DNA from 3 places in the Blautia sp. St.27G3 genome. Region 1 is predicted to be linked to each of the others. Evidence: riboswitches for the same ligand, from Rfam matches in the RefSeq annotation. Region 1 holds a riboswitch; each other region holds the start of a gene.
What was found. Region 1 has a riboswitch for cobalamin ahead of spoIVA (stage IV sporulation protein A). Riboswitches for the same ligand answer to the same signal wherever they lie in the genome.
Positions count from the first base shown of each region.

Region 1 (4,793 bases):
TACATAGTAGCGGCCAATCCATTTGTTTTTTACCATGGCCCCATCTGCGCCGTAGTAATAGTATTTTCCATTTGTCTTGACCCATTTATTTTTTACCATGCGACCGTGCTTGGACTCAAAATAATAGATCTTCTTGTTGTAGGTCAGTCGGCCCTTCTGAACTGCTCCGCGTTTGTCAAAGGCGTATGTATATCCATTTGGAGCCTTTTTCATGCCATTCGCGTACACGGCACCATTGGAGCCTGCATAATACATATTATTCTTGTATTTAATCCATTTATTTTTTACTAGCACACCGGTCTTTTTAAAGTAATACCATTTCTTTCCTTTGTAGAGCCAGCCTGTCTGACGGACTCCCTTGGAATTGACATAGTAAGACTTTGACCCTTCTTTGATCCACTTTTTCTTTACCTTTTTTCCTTTTAAATAATAGGAATAGGTGCCATTCGAATTCTTTTTCCAGCCTGCTTCTGCACGGACACTCATACAGGAAAACATGAGTAAAAACAATATGACTGTAACAAATAGCATCCGTCTGTTCCTGTGTTTCGTAACCATCACTTTCTCCTCTGGAACTTAATAATTTCGATTTGTTTTCGTAACATTTGATTCATATTATATGATAAATATTACACTATGTCAAACAAAACCTGGCGCAAAATGAAACAATTATGTACAAAAAACCATATTTTGTTACATTTTGCGCGTACCGCTTAATAAAATTGCCGGGTTGCAGGCTGTTTATGGTTACTATACAAAAACAATATGATTAGAATATGATGCAGATAATTCTTCCCTTAGATTCATTCACAATTTTTTTCATCGTATCCTGAAGGCGCTGCTGACTTTCTTCACCAATTGAGGAAAGTTTTGCCTGAATCCCGTCTTCTACCATCTGTTCAATAGATTTTCCAAAAATCAGCGTGTTCCAGGCTCCTTCTTCAGAATTTTCATTCTCCCGCATGTAATTAATCAGATCTTCGGCCTGAGATTCACTCCCCACAATCGGTGCGATTTCAGTCTCAATATCCGCACGGATCAGATGAATCGAGGGTGATGTAGCTTTGATCTTTACGCCATATTTATTTCCCTGTCGGATGACCACCGGCTCATCCATCTGAATTTCTTCTTTCAGCGGCGTGATCACGCCATAACCGGTCTGTCTCACTGCATTTACTGCGCTGGCTACTGCTTCATATTCTTTTTTCAGGGCTGACATCTCCCTGACGATGGAAATCAGCTTGTATTCGCTTGCTATTTCCGTCCCTGTCATCTCGCTCAGCACCTGATAATACAGTGAATCCTGCATCTGGATATCAATCTCTGCATTTCCGTTTGACAGGTCGACCGCTTCAAGCTTTGCTTTTTTGATAAATTCGCTGTTTACGCCGAGCGAGTCCGCATAAATATCCCGTACCGTATGAAGCTTTTGCATTGCATTCTTTGCAGCTGCAAATAGATCCTGTTTCAGCCAATGGCCATTTTCCAGTGTTTCCGTCCACTTGGGAATCTGAAATACAACCCTGGTAAGCGGAAATTCCAGCAAAAATTCTTCAAATACAGTCTGAATTTCTTTTGTTCCAATCTGTTCACAGTTCAGGATCATACTGGAAACGCCATATGTATCATTCAGATACGCAGATGCCGCCCGTGCTTCTTCACTGTAAGGCTTTGCGGAATTCAAAATCACAAGAAACGGTTTCCCGAGCTGCTGAAGCTGTGTAATCGCTTCTTTTTCTGCCTCAAGAAAACTTTCCCTTGGAAGGTCTCCGAAGCTTCCATCCGTAGTAATTACAATCCCCACGGTTGCATGATCTGTAATTACTTTCTGTGTTCCCATTCTGGCTGCCTCGCCAAACGCCATAGGCTGTTCCTGCCATGGTGTTTTGACCATACGTGGTACACCATTCTCTTCTGTTCCCTCGGCTCCCGGCACAAGAAATCCGACACAGTCCACCATTCGTAATTTCATAACGGTGCCATCCCCTATTGCAATCTGTGCGGCTTCTCTCGGAATAAATTTGGGTTCTACTGTCGTCACTGTCTTTCCGGTTGCACTGGCAGGCATCTCATCTTTTGCCCGGTCATGTTCCTGTCCTTCAAGCTCCGGCAGTACCAAATGCTCTACTACTTTTCTCACAAAGGTAGATTTCCCTGTCCGCACAGGGCCTACGATGCCCACGTAAATATCGCCGCCTGTCCTCGTCTGAATATCCTTGTATAAATCAAATTTTTCCATCAAAAGACCCCCTGCATATACTGGTTAAATATATGCAGGGGGAATGGACCTCAGAACGCTTTTAAAGAAATTTCTTCAATCATATGAAAACGAAGACATTTTTGCCTGTATGGTAGCTTGCTTTCTAAAATGAAAAGGCGTAGCCTTTCTTTGCATTGCGGACTGCAAAAGGCTACGCCGGTCGTACAGATCAGCTTGCGGAACGTCATCTGTACGCAGCTCCGAAGGCTTACTTTTATAAAAAGCTGATGCCAGCCAGAGCACAAGGAGGTATGTTTGTGTATATCTCCATTGCCTTGAGACAACATTCCATTTTTTCTTTGTCTGACTAACCCGATACAGACAACCGGCAGCCAGCCGGTGCGGAGTGTTTTGCTTTACTCGGAAGCACTTCTCTCATATCAAGCAGGTTTCCTGGCTCACAGATCATCGCCTGCTTCTCCTTCTCGCGCTCATTGGGTACGCAATGGACTTTGAAGCTCACTCCCTGTATACAGTGACCGGATCGCTCAGGCATCGCACCTGATTCCCTTTTCAGATAAACTGCACTTGATACGGCAATTTCTCATTACACGCTAAAAATATAGCACGGTTTCTGAAAATCGTCAACCGTTTTGTGCCTTGTACACGGTCAGGCACAGCTATTCCGTTGCATTACAGTCCTGCTTTTTTTGCAGCTGCATCTACTACATGGCTTACAAGTACAGAAGTCGTAACACTGCCTACGCCACCCGGAACCGGTGTGATTGCATCTACAATCGGTTCTACCGCAGCGTAATCCACATCGCCGCAAAGCTTGCCCTCTGCGTTAACGTTGATACCTACATCAATGACCACCTGACCAGGTTTCACGTACTCAGCGCCAACTACGCCTGCACGGCCTGCGGCAACGATGATGATATCTGCCTCTTTTGCAACTGACGGCATATCTACTGTTCTTGTATGACAAACAGTAACGGTCGCATTTTTCTTGATCAGCATCATGGCTGCCGGTTTCCCTACTACAAGACTGCGGCCAATTACAACCGCTTTCTTTCCGGTACAGTCGATTTCATAGTGATCAAGAATTTCCATACAAGCCTGAGGTGTGCATGGCGGGAAACCAATTGCCTTTCCAGTAAATACACCGGACATGGAACCGTCTGTCATACAGTCTACGTCCTTTGCCGGATCAAGCGCATTCTCAATCACGCTCTGATCCAGGTGCTTCGGAAGCGGACGGAACAGAAGTACGCCGTGAATTGCGTCGTTCTTGTTTACATCATCAATAACTTTCAGAAGCTCTTCCTGAGAAACATCACCCGGAAGAAGAATTTTTTCACATGCAACACCGAGTGTTTCACAGCGTTTTGTAGCGCCTCTCTCATAAGAAATATCACTTTCATTTTCTCCGACACGAATGATTCCAAGCGTCGGTTTGATTCCTTTTGCCTCAACCTCTGCTACCTTTGCTTTGATTCTTTCGTTCAAAGCAGCGGTAACCTCTTTACCAAGTAACTGTTTTGCCATTGTTTTGCTCCTTTCATCCGCGGTCATCCAAATCCGCAGTTTCTCTATTTCAGACGTCCAAGTACGCTCTCAAAAATTTCATCAGCCATCGGCGGATATTTCGCCAGCATTGCATCCGCTTTTGCATTCAGCTCTTCTGCATATTCTCTGTTTGCCATGGATTTTGTATTAATATAAACATTCAGACTGGCTCCCATCAGAGCTGCCTTGCAAAATGCAGCGCCCACGCCTGCATCACTGATTGCTAACGCAGAACCCTTTGCGGCAAACTCTTTGATCAGTTCGATTGCCTCACAGCATTTCTCCATGATCTCCATCGGAACAGAGCATGCATCCTTCAGAACAATCTCCATCACACGAGCTTTCTCTGCCTTTTCTTCTTCCGTTGCCCTCGGCATTCCGTATGCCTTGGAAAGCGGCTCAAATACTTCCGCATCACGCTCTACCAGGGTCAGAAGCTCTTCCTGAAGCTTATCGCATTTTGCCTTCAGTTCATACATCTCTGCTTCAACATCAGCGTACTTCTTCTTGCCAACGGTCAGGCTTCCCACCATATTTCCAAGCGCGGTGCCCACTGCGCCAACCAGTGCCGATGCGCCGCCGCCGCCCGGAACCGGAGCCTTAGAAGCAAGTACTTCAACAAATTCATTACATGGTACTGTTGAAAATCCCATTTATTCTATCTCCTTCTAAATTTTTTTAATTTCCAAATCATTCACAAACACAATAACACCTATTTTTATGATAAAATATGTTATAATTTGTAAATTATTATCGAAGTCAGCTCCCTGGCAGAATACCTGTCCGCGAGGTGACTTCTTTGTCGGAACCCCGCGGACAGGTATGCTGCCAGAGGGCGTCCGATCATCACACACTCTTCATTGTCCCAATCACCACATCGCAGGCGACAACAAGATCTTCCGCGTGAAAAGCTGCCGGGAAATTGTCGCTGAACAGAATCTGAGAAGACGGCGGAAATTCTTCGTCTCCACCCCATATCTGAAACCGAATAAAAAATCCGTCAAACAGCTCAACCTCATATCCG
Region 1 is NZ_BAAGFO010000002.1:252,406-257,198, forward strand. Features, by position in the region: gene AC6I2O_RS10825 (cell wall hydrolase) at 1-558, opposite strand, end outside; gene spoIVA (stage IV sporulation protein A) at 770-2,239, opposite strand; cobalamin riboswitch at 2,627-2,807, opposite strand; gene AC6I2O_RS10835 (bifunctional 5,10-methylenetetrahydrofolate dehydrogenase/5,10-methenyltetrahydrofolate cyclohydrolase) at 2,894-3,748, opposite strand; gene AC6I2O_RS10840 (cyclodeaminase/cyclohydrolase family protein) at 3,793-4,422, opposite strand; gene AC6I2O_RS10845 (DUF3786 domain-containing protein) at 4,616-4,793, opposite strand, start outside.

Region 2 (4,793 bases), on a different contig from region 1:
AAAAGTCCCTGGTACCATCCGGCAAATAACTGATTTTTCCGGAGATTCCGAATACCTGCTTCACATTTTTTGGAGTCAGTACGTGCTCGGGGATTCCACTGGAGGCGACGCGACCGTCCTGCATCAAGAAAAGGTGATCGCAATAGTGGGCTGCAAGGCGGAGATCGTGAATAACAAGGAGAATGGTCTTACCGCTTCGCTTCAGATAGTTTAACAGAAAAATCTGGTGGTAGATATCAAGGTGGTTGGTCGGTTCATCCAGTATGATAGTATCTGCACCCTGTGCTACAGCACGGGCCAGAAAAACCAGCTTTCGTTCCCCTCCGGAGAGTGTCTGAATGCTGCGTCCGGAAAATTCCAGGATATTCAGTTCTTCCATGGCGAGACGAATTCGCTCTTTTGATGGGAGATCTGTCTTTTTTTGGTGGTAAAGAGCCATGCCAATAATATCCTCCACAGAAAAGTCAAAAACCACAGAGGTATCCTGTCCGACATATCCTAACTTCCTTGCGACATCCTTTCGGCTGAACGATTGCAGGTTTTTTCCGTCCAGAAAAATAGCGCCGGATTTGCAGGGTACTATCCCGAATAGTGTTTTAACCAGTGTCGATTTTCCGGAGCCGTTTGGTCCGACAATTCCGGTGATTTTTCCCCGCTCTGCCTGCACGCTCACGTTGTGCAGGATTTCTTTTTTTCCATAACCGGTCTGTATATTCTGAAATTCTATTGCTGTGGTCATGCGCCACCTCGATTCTTTCGTATCATCAGATAAAAGAAAAACGGAGCTCCAACAAATGCGGTAATGATGCCAAGCGGGAGTTCGGCAGGGCCAAACAGGCTGCGCGCAGCGGCATCGGCCCAGATCAGATAAGAAGCGCCGAACAGTGCGCTCAGAGGCAAAATGATTCTGTTACTGCTTGTCCCTGCGAGCAGACGAACCATATGGGGGACCATAAGGCCTACAAATCCAATAATACCGGTGACAGAGACAAGAGATGCTACAATGAGGGCACAGATGATGAACATCATACCACGAAAGCGTTTTACATGCAGTCCCATGGCAGCAGCATCGTCGTCTCCTATCATGATAAGATTAAAATTGCCGCTCTGGCAGAAAAAGACGATACAACCCAAAGCGGTGCCGAGAGCCGGAATCCGGAGACTGCTCCACTGGGCGGAGGCAAGGCTTCCCATTTGCCAGTTATAGACAGCAGAAATGCTCTCAGGACTTTTGGCCATAAAGATTAAAAAGCTGGTAACGGCGCTCATCACGGCATTTACGGCTGTGCCGGAGAGCAGGAGGGCAACCGGCTGTATTTTACCGCCGCCACCGGCTTTTGCCATGCGATAGACGCAGAAAAAGGCAAGAAGTGCACCAAGCAGGGCAAAGGCAGTGGTGCGGTATTGTCCGCTGAAAAAGGGGAGCGGTGTCAGAAGCGCCAGAGCAGCTCCGGCCGATGCACCGGAAGATACGCCTAAAATATAGGGTTCTGCGACAGGGTTTAGGACAAGGGCCTGCATGGCTGCGCCGCAGATAGAAAGGCCGGCGCCGCAGCATACTCCGAAAAGAACTCTGGGCAGCCTGATATTCCAGATAATCTGGTAGATTGATTTATCCCATGCACCGGCAGCTGTCTGTGCTCCACTGAAAAAGATCTGATCTGCCATGACCTGATAGACTGTTTTGATGTCTATCGGGGTAGTGCCGATTGATACCACATACAGGATGGAAAAGATCAAAAATGCAGTCAAAACAGGAAACAGCAGACCGCTGCGAATATGCTTCCCCTTCATATTGTCTCCTTAAGTAAATTGCGTTTCATTGGGCTATGCGTATGAAAATGGTGTTTGATCACAGGCTCATGCCTATAGGAAGCGTTCCGGGTAGAATGCTTCCGCGAAAATCTCACATGCTTCTACTGCGCTTAAATCATGCATCGCATAAGCGAGCGGAATAATGATATAATTCTGATTTGCGACTGCCGGCACATCGGCCAGCGCTTCGTTATTATTGATAAAATCAAGGCTTTCCTGCAGCATTTCCTCATTGCCATAGTCGTTGAAGATCATAACGTCCGGATTTGTGGCAACAATGGTCTCCACGCTTGTTGTGAACCATCTGGAATCAGCCATTCCCTTTGTGGCATTGATGCCGCCGGCCAGTTCGATCAGATTGCTTTCCAGGCCCGCGGAAGTGGTATAAACTTCATTACCGCTCACGCTGTCCATAACGAAGGCGGTTACTTTTTCTTCTTCCTTAATATCAGCTACAGAGGCTTCAATCGCGGCAATCTGTTCTTTTGTCTCAAAAATCAGTTTCTCCGCGCGCTCTTCCACTTTGAAAATTTTCCCCATATTCTCAATATCCTGATAAATACTGTCCATTGTTTCATCTTCCACGACAGTACCGGTGAGCACATACGAGGTGATTCCCTTTTCTTCAAGCATATCGTACGTTCCCCAGCGGTCTTCCTGGAATGCGCTGACTTCCCCAACAATCAGGTCTGCACCGCAGGCAACTGCGTTTTCGTGTGAACGCTCAATCTCCGGGATCCCTTCAAAGAGCTCGGCTACGCCTTCAAGCGGCGAGATACGGCCCTTGTTGTTTGTGCTTGTACCGATGATGTACTGGTCAAGTCCGAGTTTCATCAGTACCTCTCCACTGTAACAGCAAAGGATACCGGTCGGCATTTCCGTGAAGGTCAGAGTGCGGGCACCGTTTTCGATGGTTACTTCGCTGTAATCTGCTGTCTCACTGGCAAAAACCCCCGTACCAAAAGAAGACAGAATCATCATACCTGCAAGTAGTGATAGAACAAATTTCTTTTTCATTTTGAATCCTCTCTTTCTGCTGTGTGAAATGACTGGACTGATGCAGAAGTATGCGGTACTGCAACAGTCTGTACGCATAAAAAAAGAGCCTTTTGGTGGCTCATCAGATCTGAGAAGTAAAGTGAAAATATAAAACTTCACAATCTGCGCACAGCAAAAAAGCATTTCTGCTATGTCTATGTAAGCCTCCCCACCGAAAGCAACAGTATTGATAATATAGCAGGTCTCCTGACTCGACTTCATCCTACTTTCTCCGTCTTCCCGGTTTTCCAGTGACTTTTGGGAGAGTTCGTCTGTCACACAGTAGCGGGGGCTGTCAAAGCTTCTACTTTGTTCCCTTTGCCCCAAAGGGGGCAGCCTTTCGGCACTATATTAACATACGCAGTATTTTTATGCTGTTTTTATCTTAGTATAGAGAAGCGTTTGCTGTCAAGTACAACTTTTATAGATCCGAGTCCCATTTATTTTGTTAGAAAACGAAGGAATTCACAGTATTTTCACATATTATGTATTGACCTGTAGCTTAGTCGAACTGTTATAATGTTACCGCCAACTGGGGGACCAATGTGTCCTGGCTGGCGGTAATATCGTTTGCGGGCAGAAGTTTGAGAAGATAGGATGAGGAAGAATGAAATTCCGGATTTTGGATATTCTGTATTTTGTTAGCAGATCGTGAAATATTGATAAGGAAAAGCAGGGAGAAAGAGAATGCGGTTTTTTGTGAGAACGGCGGGAATCTTTATGATTCCACTTTACATTTATTTGTATTTTATTATCAGAAGGATTCAGATACTGCTGTTTGGCGGGAAATGGAAGTATGTGCAGATGGTGCTGGCAGTGGTACTATCTGTGCTGGTGATTCTTCCGGCGCAGAATCTGTTTGGTTTTTGGGCGCTTATTGTTCTGCATTTTCTTGCAGCGTCGGCGATTGTGGATGTTGTGAGACTGGTTCTGAAAAAGTCAGGACACGGATTTCACAGGTACGTGGAGCTTGCATGGCGCAGCGGTACACTGGCAGCAGCGGTCACGACTGTTGTTCTTGGGTATGCATATTGGAATATGCACCGGGTGGTTGTGACGGAATACACGGTTTTTACAGAAAAGGAAATCCGGGAAGAAGGATATGACCTTGCCTTTTTGTCAGATCTGCATTTTGGGACAACCATGAATCCGGAACAGCTTCAGAATTATTGTGAACGTATAGAGAAAGAACAGCCAGATCTCGTTGTGCTTGGCGGGGACATTGTAGATGAGGCTTCGACGCTGGAACAGGTGAAGGAGGCGTTTAGATGCCTGGGTCAGATCAGAAGCACGTACGGAACGTATTACGTTTATGGCAATCACGACAAGGGGCGCTACTTGGATGCGTGTGATTTTACGGAAACGGAACTGGAGGAAGCGATTACCGCAGCAGGAATAAAGATTTTGGAGGACGAGACGGCTTTGATCGGCGAAGAGCTCTGTGTGGCCGGCCGGCGCGACCGGACGGATGCCAGGAGAGATGAGATGGAGCGCAAGTCATCTGAAGAACTTCTGGCGGATGTTTCTGAACAGCGATTCTGCATTTTGACAGACCATCAGCCGCGGGAGATAGAAGAAAATGAACAGGCCGGATATGATTTGATGCTTTCCGGGCATACGCATGCCGGTCAGATGTGGCCGGTGGGACTTATTACTACTTTATTCGATAAAGATACGTTTAACTATGGCAGAAAAACAATTGGCGATATGGAGCTGATTGTATCGTCAGGCATTGGAGGTTGGGGATACGCGTTTCGAACCGGAAAGCACAGCGAAATTGTCGTTGTGCATGTGGCCGGGAATCCTGCATAGAAGACAGCTTTCCAGCTTGACTTCTATGGGAAAAAAAGCATATAATATCAAAGAAAACGCTCAGAGATCCGTTTGCACTGTAAAAGGATAAGGCACATTATGTGATAGCAGATATCTGAGATAAAGTT
Region 2 is NZ_BAAGFO010000003.1:578,167-582,959, reverse strand. Features, by position in the region: gene AC6I2O_RS16830 (ABC transporter ATP-binding protein) at 1-739, opposite strand, end outside; gene AC6I2O_RS16825 (FecCD family ABC transporter permease) at 736-1,794, opposite strand; gene AC6I2O_RS16820 (ABC transporter substrate-binding protein) at 1,867-2,832, opposite strand; cobalamin riboswitch at 3,034-3,219, opposite strand; gene AC6I2O_RS16815 (metallophosphoesterase) at 3,541-4,665, shown strand.
Region 2: another riboswitch for cobalamin. It lies ahead of AC6I2O_RS16820 (ABC transporter substrate-binding protein); the one in region 1 lies ahead of spoIVA (stage IV sporulation protein A).

Region 3 (4,793 bases), 360 kb from region 1:
GTAAATGTTGTGCTGAATGTGATCCTGGTGGCTGGATTTCATCTTGATGTGGCGGGCGTGGCCATTGCCACGGTAGTTTCACAGATGATTTCAGCGCTGCTGATTTTGCGGCATATGGCCCGGATGGAGGAATGCATCCGGCTTGAATGGAAAAAAATTCGGATTTCCAAAAACAAGCTTGTGCGGATTGCGCGGATTGGGGTGCCTGCGGGAATACAGTCAACGATCTTTTCACTTTCCAATGTATTGATTCAGTCGTCGGTCAACAGTTTCGGGGAGCTGGCGGTGGCTGGAAATTCTGCGTCCAGCAATATAGAAGGTTTTATTTACATAGCAATGAATTCTTTTTATCAGGCGGCCCAGACGTTTACCGGTCAGAATGTTGGCGGAAGAAAGTATGACCGGATTAACAAAGTATTTTTCAACTGCCTTATTATGGTAACGGCAACCGGACTTGTACTGGGGGCGATCGTGAAGCATTTTGCAAATCCGCTTCTGAACATCTACCTTCCAGGCAATGAATCGGCAATTGAATACGGAATTGCCAGAATCGAAATTATTGTGACGACCTACTTCCTCTGTGGAATTATGGATGTTTTTTCAGGGATGCTCAGGGGAATGGGGGAATCGGTGATGCCTATGGTTGTTTCGATGGTTGGGTCCTGTTTACTCCGTGTGGTCTGGATTTATACAGTATTTGCGGCAAACAGAACGCTTTCTGTATTGTACTGGTCGTATCCGGTTTCGTGGCTTGTTACAGAATCGGTACATTTGCTCTGTTATTTGTACGTGAAAAAGCGGTTGATACGGAACAATATGCACACAGCATGATGGAGAAGGCTGGTGGATTCTAAAAAACAAAAATGTTAACTTGTAAAACAAAATAGTTGACAAACAACTGGTGTTTGTGTAGAATGAAAAATGTCAACTAAAGAAGAGAAAAAGTTGACGAAAGAGGAGGATGCTATGGAGAATAAAAAATTGTCTACACAGAAGGTTGTGCTTGCGGGGATGATGGCAGCAGTGATGGCAGTGATGTCGCAGATTCAGTTTCCGCTTCCGTCAGGCGTACCGGTAACCATGCAGACGTTTGCAATGGCTTTGGCGGGGTATGTGCTGGGATGGAGATATGGTCTGATCTCCACGGCAGTGTATATTTTATTGGGAGCTGTAGGGGTTCCGGTGTTCGCTGGTTTTTCGGGCGGAATCGGGTTTGCCACAAGTCCCGCCGGAGGGTATATTTGGGGATTTCTGCCGATGGTTGCGCTGTGTGCATTTGGATATGAAAAGAAAAATTATGTATGGCTGTGTGTACTTTCCGTGCTAGGTCTTGCAGCCTGCCATTTGTTCGGAGTGATTCAGTTTTCGCTTGTCACCGGAATGGGATGGAAGGAAGCGTTTTTTGTGGCTTCCGTGCCGTATCTGGTAAAAGATGTTGCTTCTCTGGCAGGGGCTTACATAGCGGCCAAAGCTGTCCGGGCAGGTCTGAAAAGTGCCGGTGCACAGATGGCATAAAAGGGGAGAAAGAATTATGGAACTTCGTGCGCATCATCTGCTGTGTATTCCCATGTATCAGGGGCATGGCTATAGCGAAGAGTTTTGTGCTCATATGACAGAAGTAATAGAACGAATCAAAACGACAGAAGAGGAAATCCGGCCGTTGGCTTCTCCGGATGAGGTCTGTACGCATTGCCCAAATCTTGAGCCTGCTGTGCCAAAAGAAAAGGGAAGCAGGGGAGAGAAGCCGGAATCGGATATGGAGTTTCTTTTTAACCGTTACTGTGAACATGAACATCGGACGTCAAAAAAGGATGCTGATTTAATAGAACGGTTGGGACTGTGTTGTGGAAAAACGTACAGTCGCAGTGAACTGAAAGAGATTGTGCTGTCACATATGACGGAGGAAGTGTTCGATGCTTCCTGCGGAAAATGCGACTGGCGCAAGCAGGGACTGTGCAGCTTTGTGCTGTGGCAGAAAAAGTTCAGGGAATGCTTCTAAAAAGTGTAAAAATCCATGTGGTATTTATTGACAGAAATTGTTGCCCGTGTTATGTTAAAAAAGTAAACAATATAAAAGATGCAGCAAAGTGATTTACATTCCGCATAGATGTGGAACAGTAGATTTAAAAGGGAAGTCAGGTGAGATTCCTGCACGATCGGGTCACTGTAATTACGCGGCATATTCCATGACGTGAGTCAGCCATTGTGTGCGAGCATGAGAAGGCGGAATTGCCAGGAGGTAGAGTCAGGAAACCTGCTTTGCAGCGACAGTCAAATCTTCCCGCCAAAGATATTGCACTGGAATAGCTTAGAGGATATTAAGGATAAAGTGTCAGGCGGCACTTTACTTTTTGTGTTCAAAAGGCTTATCTGCGTTCCGGGAAGGGAACATGGAGGAAAAATGAAGAAAAGAGCAGTAAGTTTATTGCTGTGCGTGGGCATGGCAGCGTCACTGGTTACCGGCACAGGTGCGGTGGTCAGGGCAGAAGGAGAAACAGAAGTATTGACAGAAGCAGCAGAAGTGTCGGCAAATTATCCGCTGACGGTATCCACCTTCAATTATGCGAAGGAGCCGGTAGAGGAAACGTTTGAAAAGGCACCGGAGAGGGTTCTGACCTTCTGGCAGAATTCCCTGGAGACGATGTTGGCGCTTGGCCTGGGAGACCGGATTATCTGCGCGGTAGGAGTCAGCAAAGAGAGCGTTCTTCCAGAGCTTCAGGAGGAGTTTGATAAGGTCGCGTCCGGAAAGGAATACAATGAGTTTGTGGATACCAATGCGGCAATGAGCAAGGAATATGCGATTATGATGGAACCGGATTTCATTCTGGGCTGGAAATCCTCTTTTTCGGACAAAACCATCGGCGACGTGGATTACTGGCATGAAAATGGAATCCATACCTACATGGCACTGAATTCCAATGATATCAGTGAAAATCGTACTCTGGAAAATGAATATACCGATATCCTGACCATTGGTAGGATTTTTGACGTGGAGGATAAGGCGCAGGAAATCGTTGACGAAATGAAAGATGAGGTGGCGCGTGTTACGGAGGCTACCGAAGGACAGGAAAAGAAAAAAGTTCTGGTTGTGGAATTTATGAAGGATTCTATCTGGAATTATGACAAGACGACGCTTGCAGGAAATATGATAACAGAAATGGGCGCAGAGCTGCTGGATGCGGCAGGAGATCTCGGCGCTGAGGATCTTATTAATCTTGACCCGGATGTGATTTTTGTGATCGGTGACGAGACAAAAACAGAGAACCTGACAGGCGATCAGGGCTATGCAAGCCTGAAGGCCGTACAGAACGGAGCTGTATATGCCATTGATCTTTCCGATGTTTACACCAGCGGCGTACGTACAATCAACGGACTGAATGAGATCGGAAAAGCTCTTTATCCGGAGCTTTATACGGAGTAAGGATGAATAAGGATATGAACGACAAAAAAGCAGGTCTGATTAAAAAGACGCCAGGTTATGTGATGACTATGATTGTTTTGCTGATACTGCTGATTTTGTCTGTACTGCTTGCAGTAACTTTTGGCTCTGTGCGCATCCCTTTTCGGGATGTGTACGGAGTCATTCTGTATCAGCTATTTGGCATAGGAGATGCTTCTGTGTACGGAAGCGGAAAAATATACGACGTCGTATGCTTTATTCGTTTGCCCAGGCTGATGCTGTCCATGGCAGTAGGGATGGGATTGGCTGTATGTGGCGTCATTATGCAGGCGGTTGTGAAAAATCCGCTGGCGGAGCCGTATACGCTGGGCATTTCCTCAGGCGCGTCTCTTGGAGCCACAGTTGCGATTCTCCTGGGAGTCGGAGCGAGATTCGGATCGAACTATGTGGGCGTGATGGCCTTTCTGGGCGCATTCGGAATTTCCATCGCCGTTGTTGCGCTGGCGAATATCGGAGGAAGGGCAACGTCTGTCAAGCTTCTTCTGGGAGGAATGGCCTTAAGTTCTGTGTGCAGTTCTTTTTCAAGCTTTGTGGTATATTTTAGCAGCGATAACGATGCGCTGAAAAATGTAACGTTCTGGCTGATGGGCAGCTTTGCGGGGGCAAGCTGGGAAAACATTGCAGTGGTTTTCCCTATTGTGGTTCTGGCATTGCTGTTTTTCTGGAGTCAGTACCGCAACTTAAATCTGATGCTTTTGGGAGATGAGACGGCAATCACACTGGGAACCGACCTGCACAGGCTTCGTCAGGTTTATCTGCTGGTTTCGGCTGCGGTTGTGGGATTTGTCGTGTATTCCTCCGGTACCATCGGGTTTGTGGGACTGATTATCCCCCATCTGGTCCGAATGGTATTTGGCACGGATCATAAAAAGATACTGCCGATTTGCGCGCTGATCGGAGCAATTTTCCTGATTTGGGCGGATGTGCTCTGCCGTATTATCCTTCCCGGAATGGAATTGCCGGTGGGGCTTCTGACCTCTATGATTGGAGCTCCCTGTTTTATTTACCTGATGGTTCGAAAACGCTACGGATTCGGAGGCGGTGATTCATGAAGATTGAGACTAAGAAGGTGGAGCTGTCTCTGGGAAATGCGAAAATCCTGAAAGGGATTGACCTCCATGTGGGAAAAAAAGAGTTTGTGGGGGTGATCGGGCCCAATGGAAGCGGAAAAAGCACACTGCTGAAATGTATTTACCGGGTCCTGCAGCCGAGTAAAGGGGCTGTTTTGCTGGATGGCAAACCGCTGAAGTCTTATGCGGTGCGTGATTCTGCCAAGAAGATGGCAGTTGTGGCGCAGCATAATTATTACAATTTTGAATTTTCTGTCCGTGAA
Region 3 is NZ_BAAGFO010000002.1:613,693-618,485, reverse strand. Features, by position in the region: gene AC6I2O_RS12475 (MATE family efflux transporter) at 1-831, shown strand, start outside; gene AC6I2O_RS12470 (biotin transporter BioY) at 967-1,515, shown strand; gene AC6I2O_RS12465 (DUF1284 domain-containing protein) at 1,532-1,999, shown strand; cobalamin riboswitch at 2,069-2,276, shown strand; gene AC6I2O_RS12460 (ABC transporter substrate-binding protein) at 2,402-3,421, shown strand; gene AC6I2O_RS12455 (FecCD family ABC transporter permease) at 3,436-4,512, shown strand; gene AC6I2O_RS12450 (ABC transporter ATP-binding protein) at 4,509-4,793, shown strand, end outside.
Region 3: another riboswitch for cobalamin. It lies ahead of AC6I2O_RS12460 (ABC transporter substrate-binding protein); the one in region 1 lies ahead of spoIVA (stage IV sporulation protein A).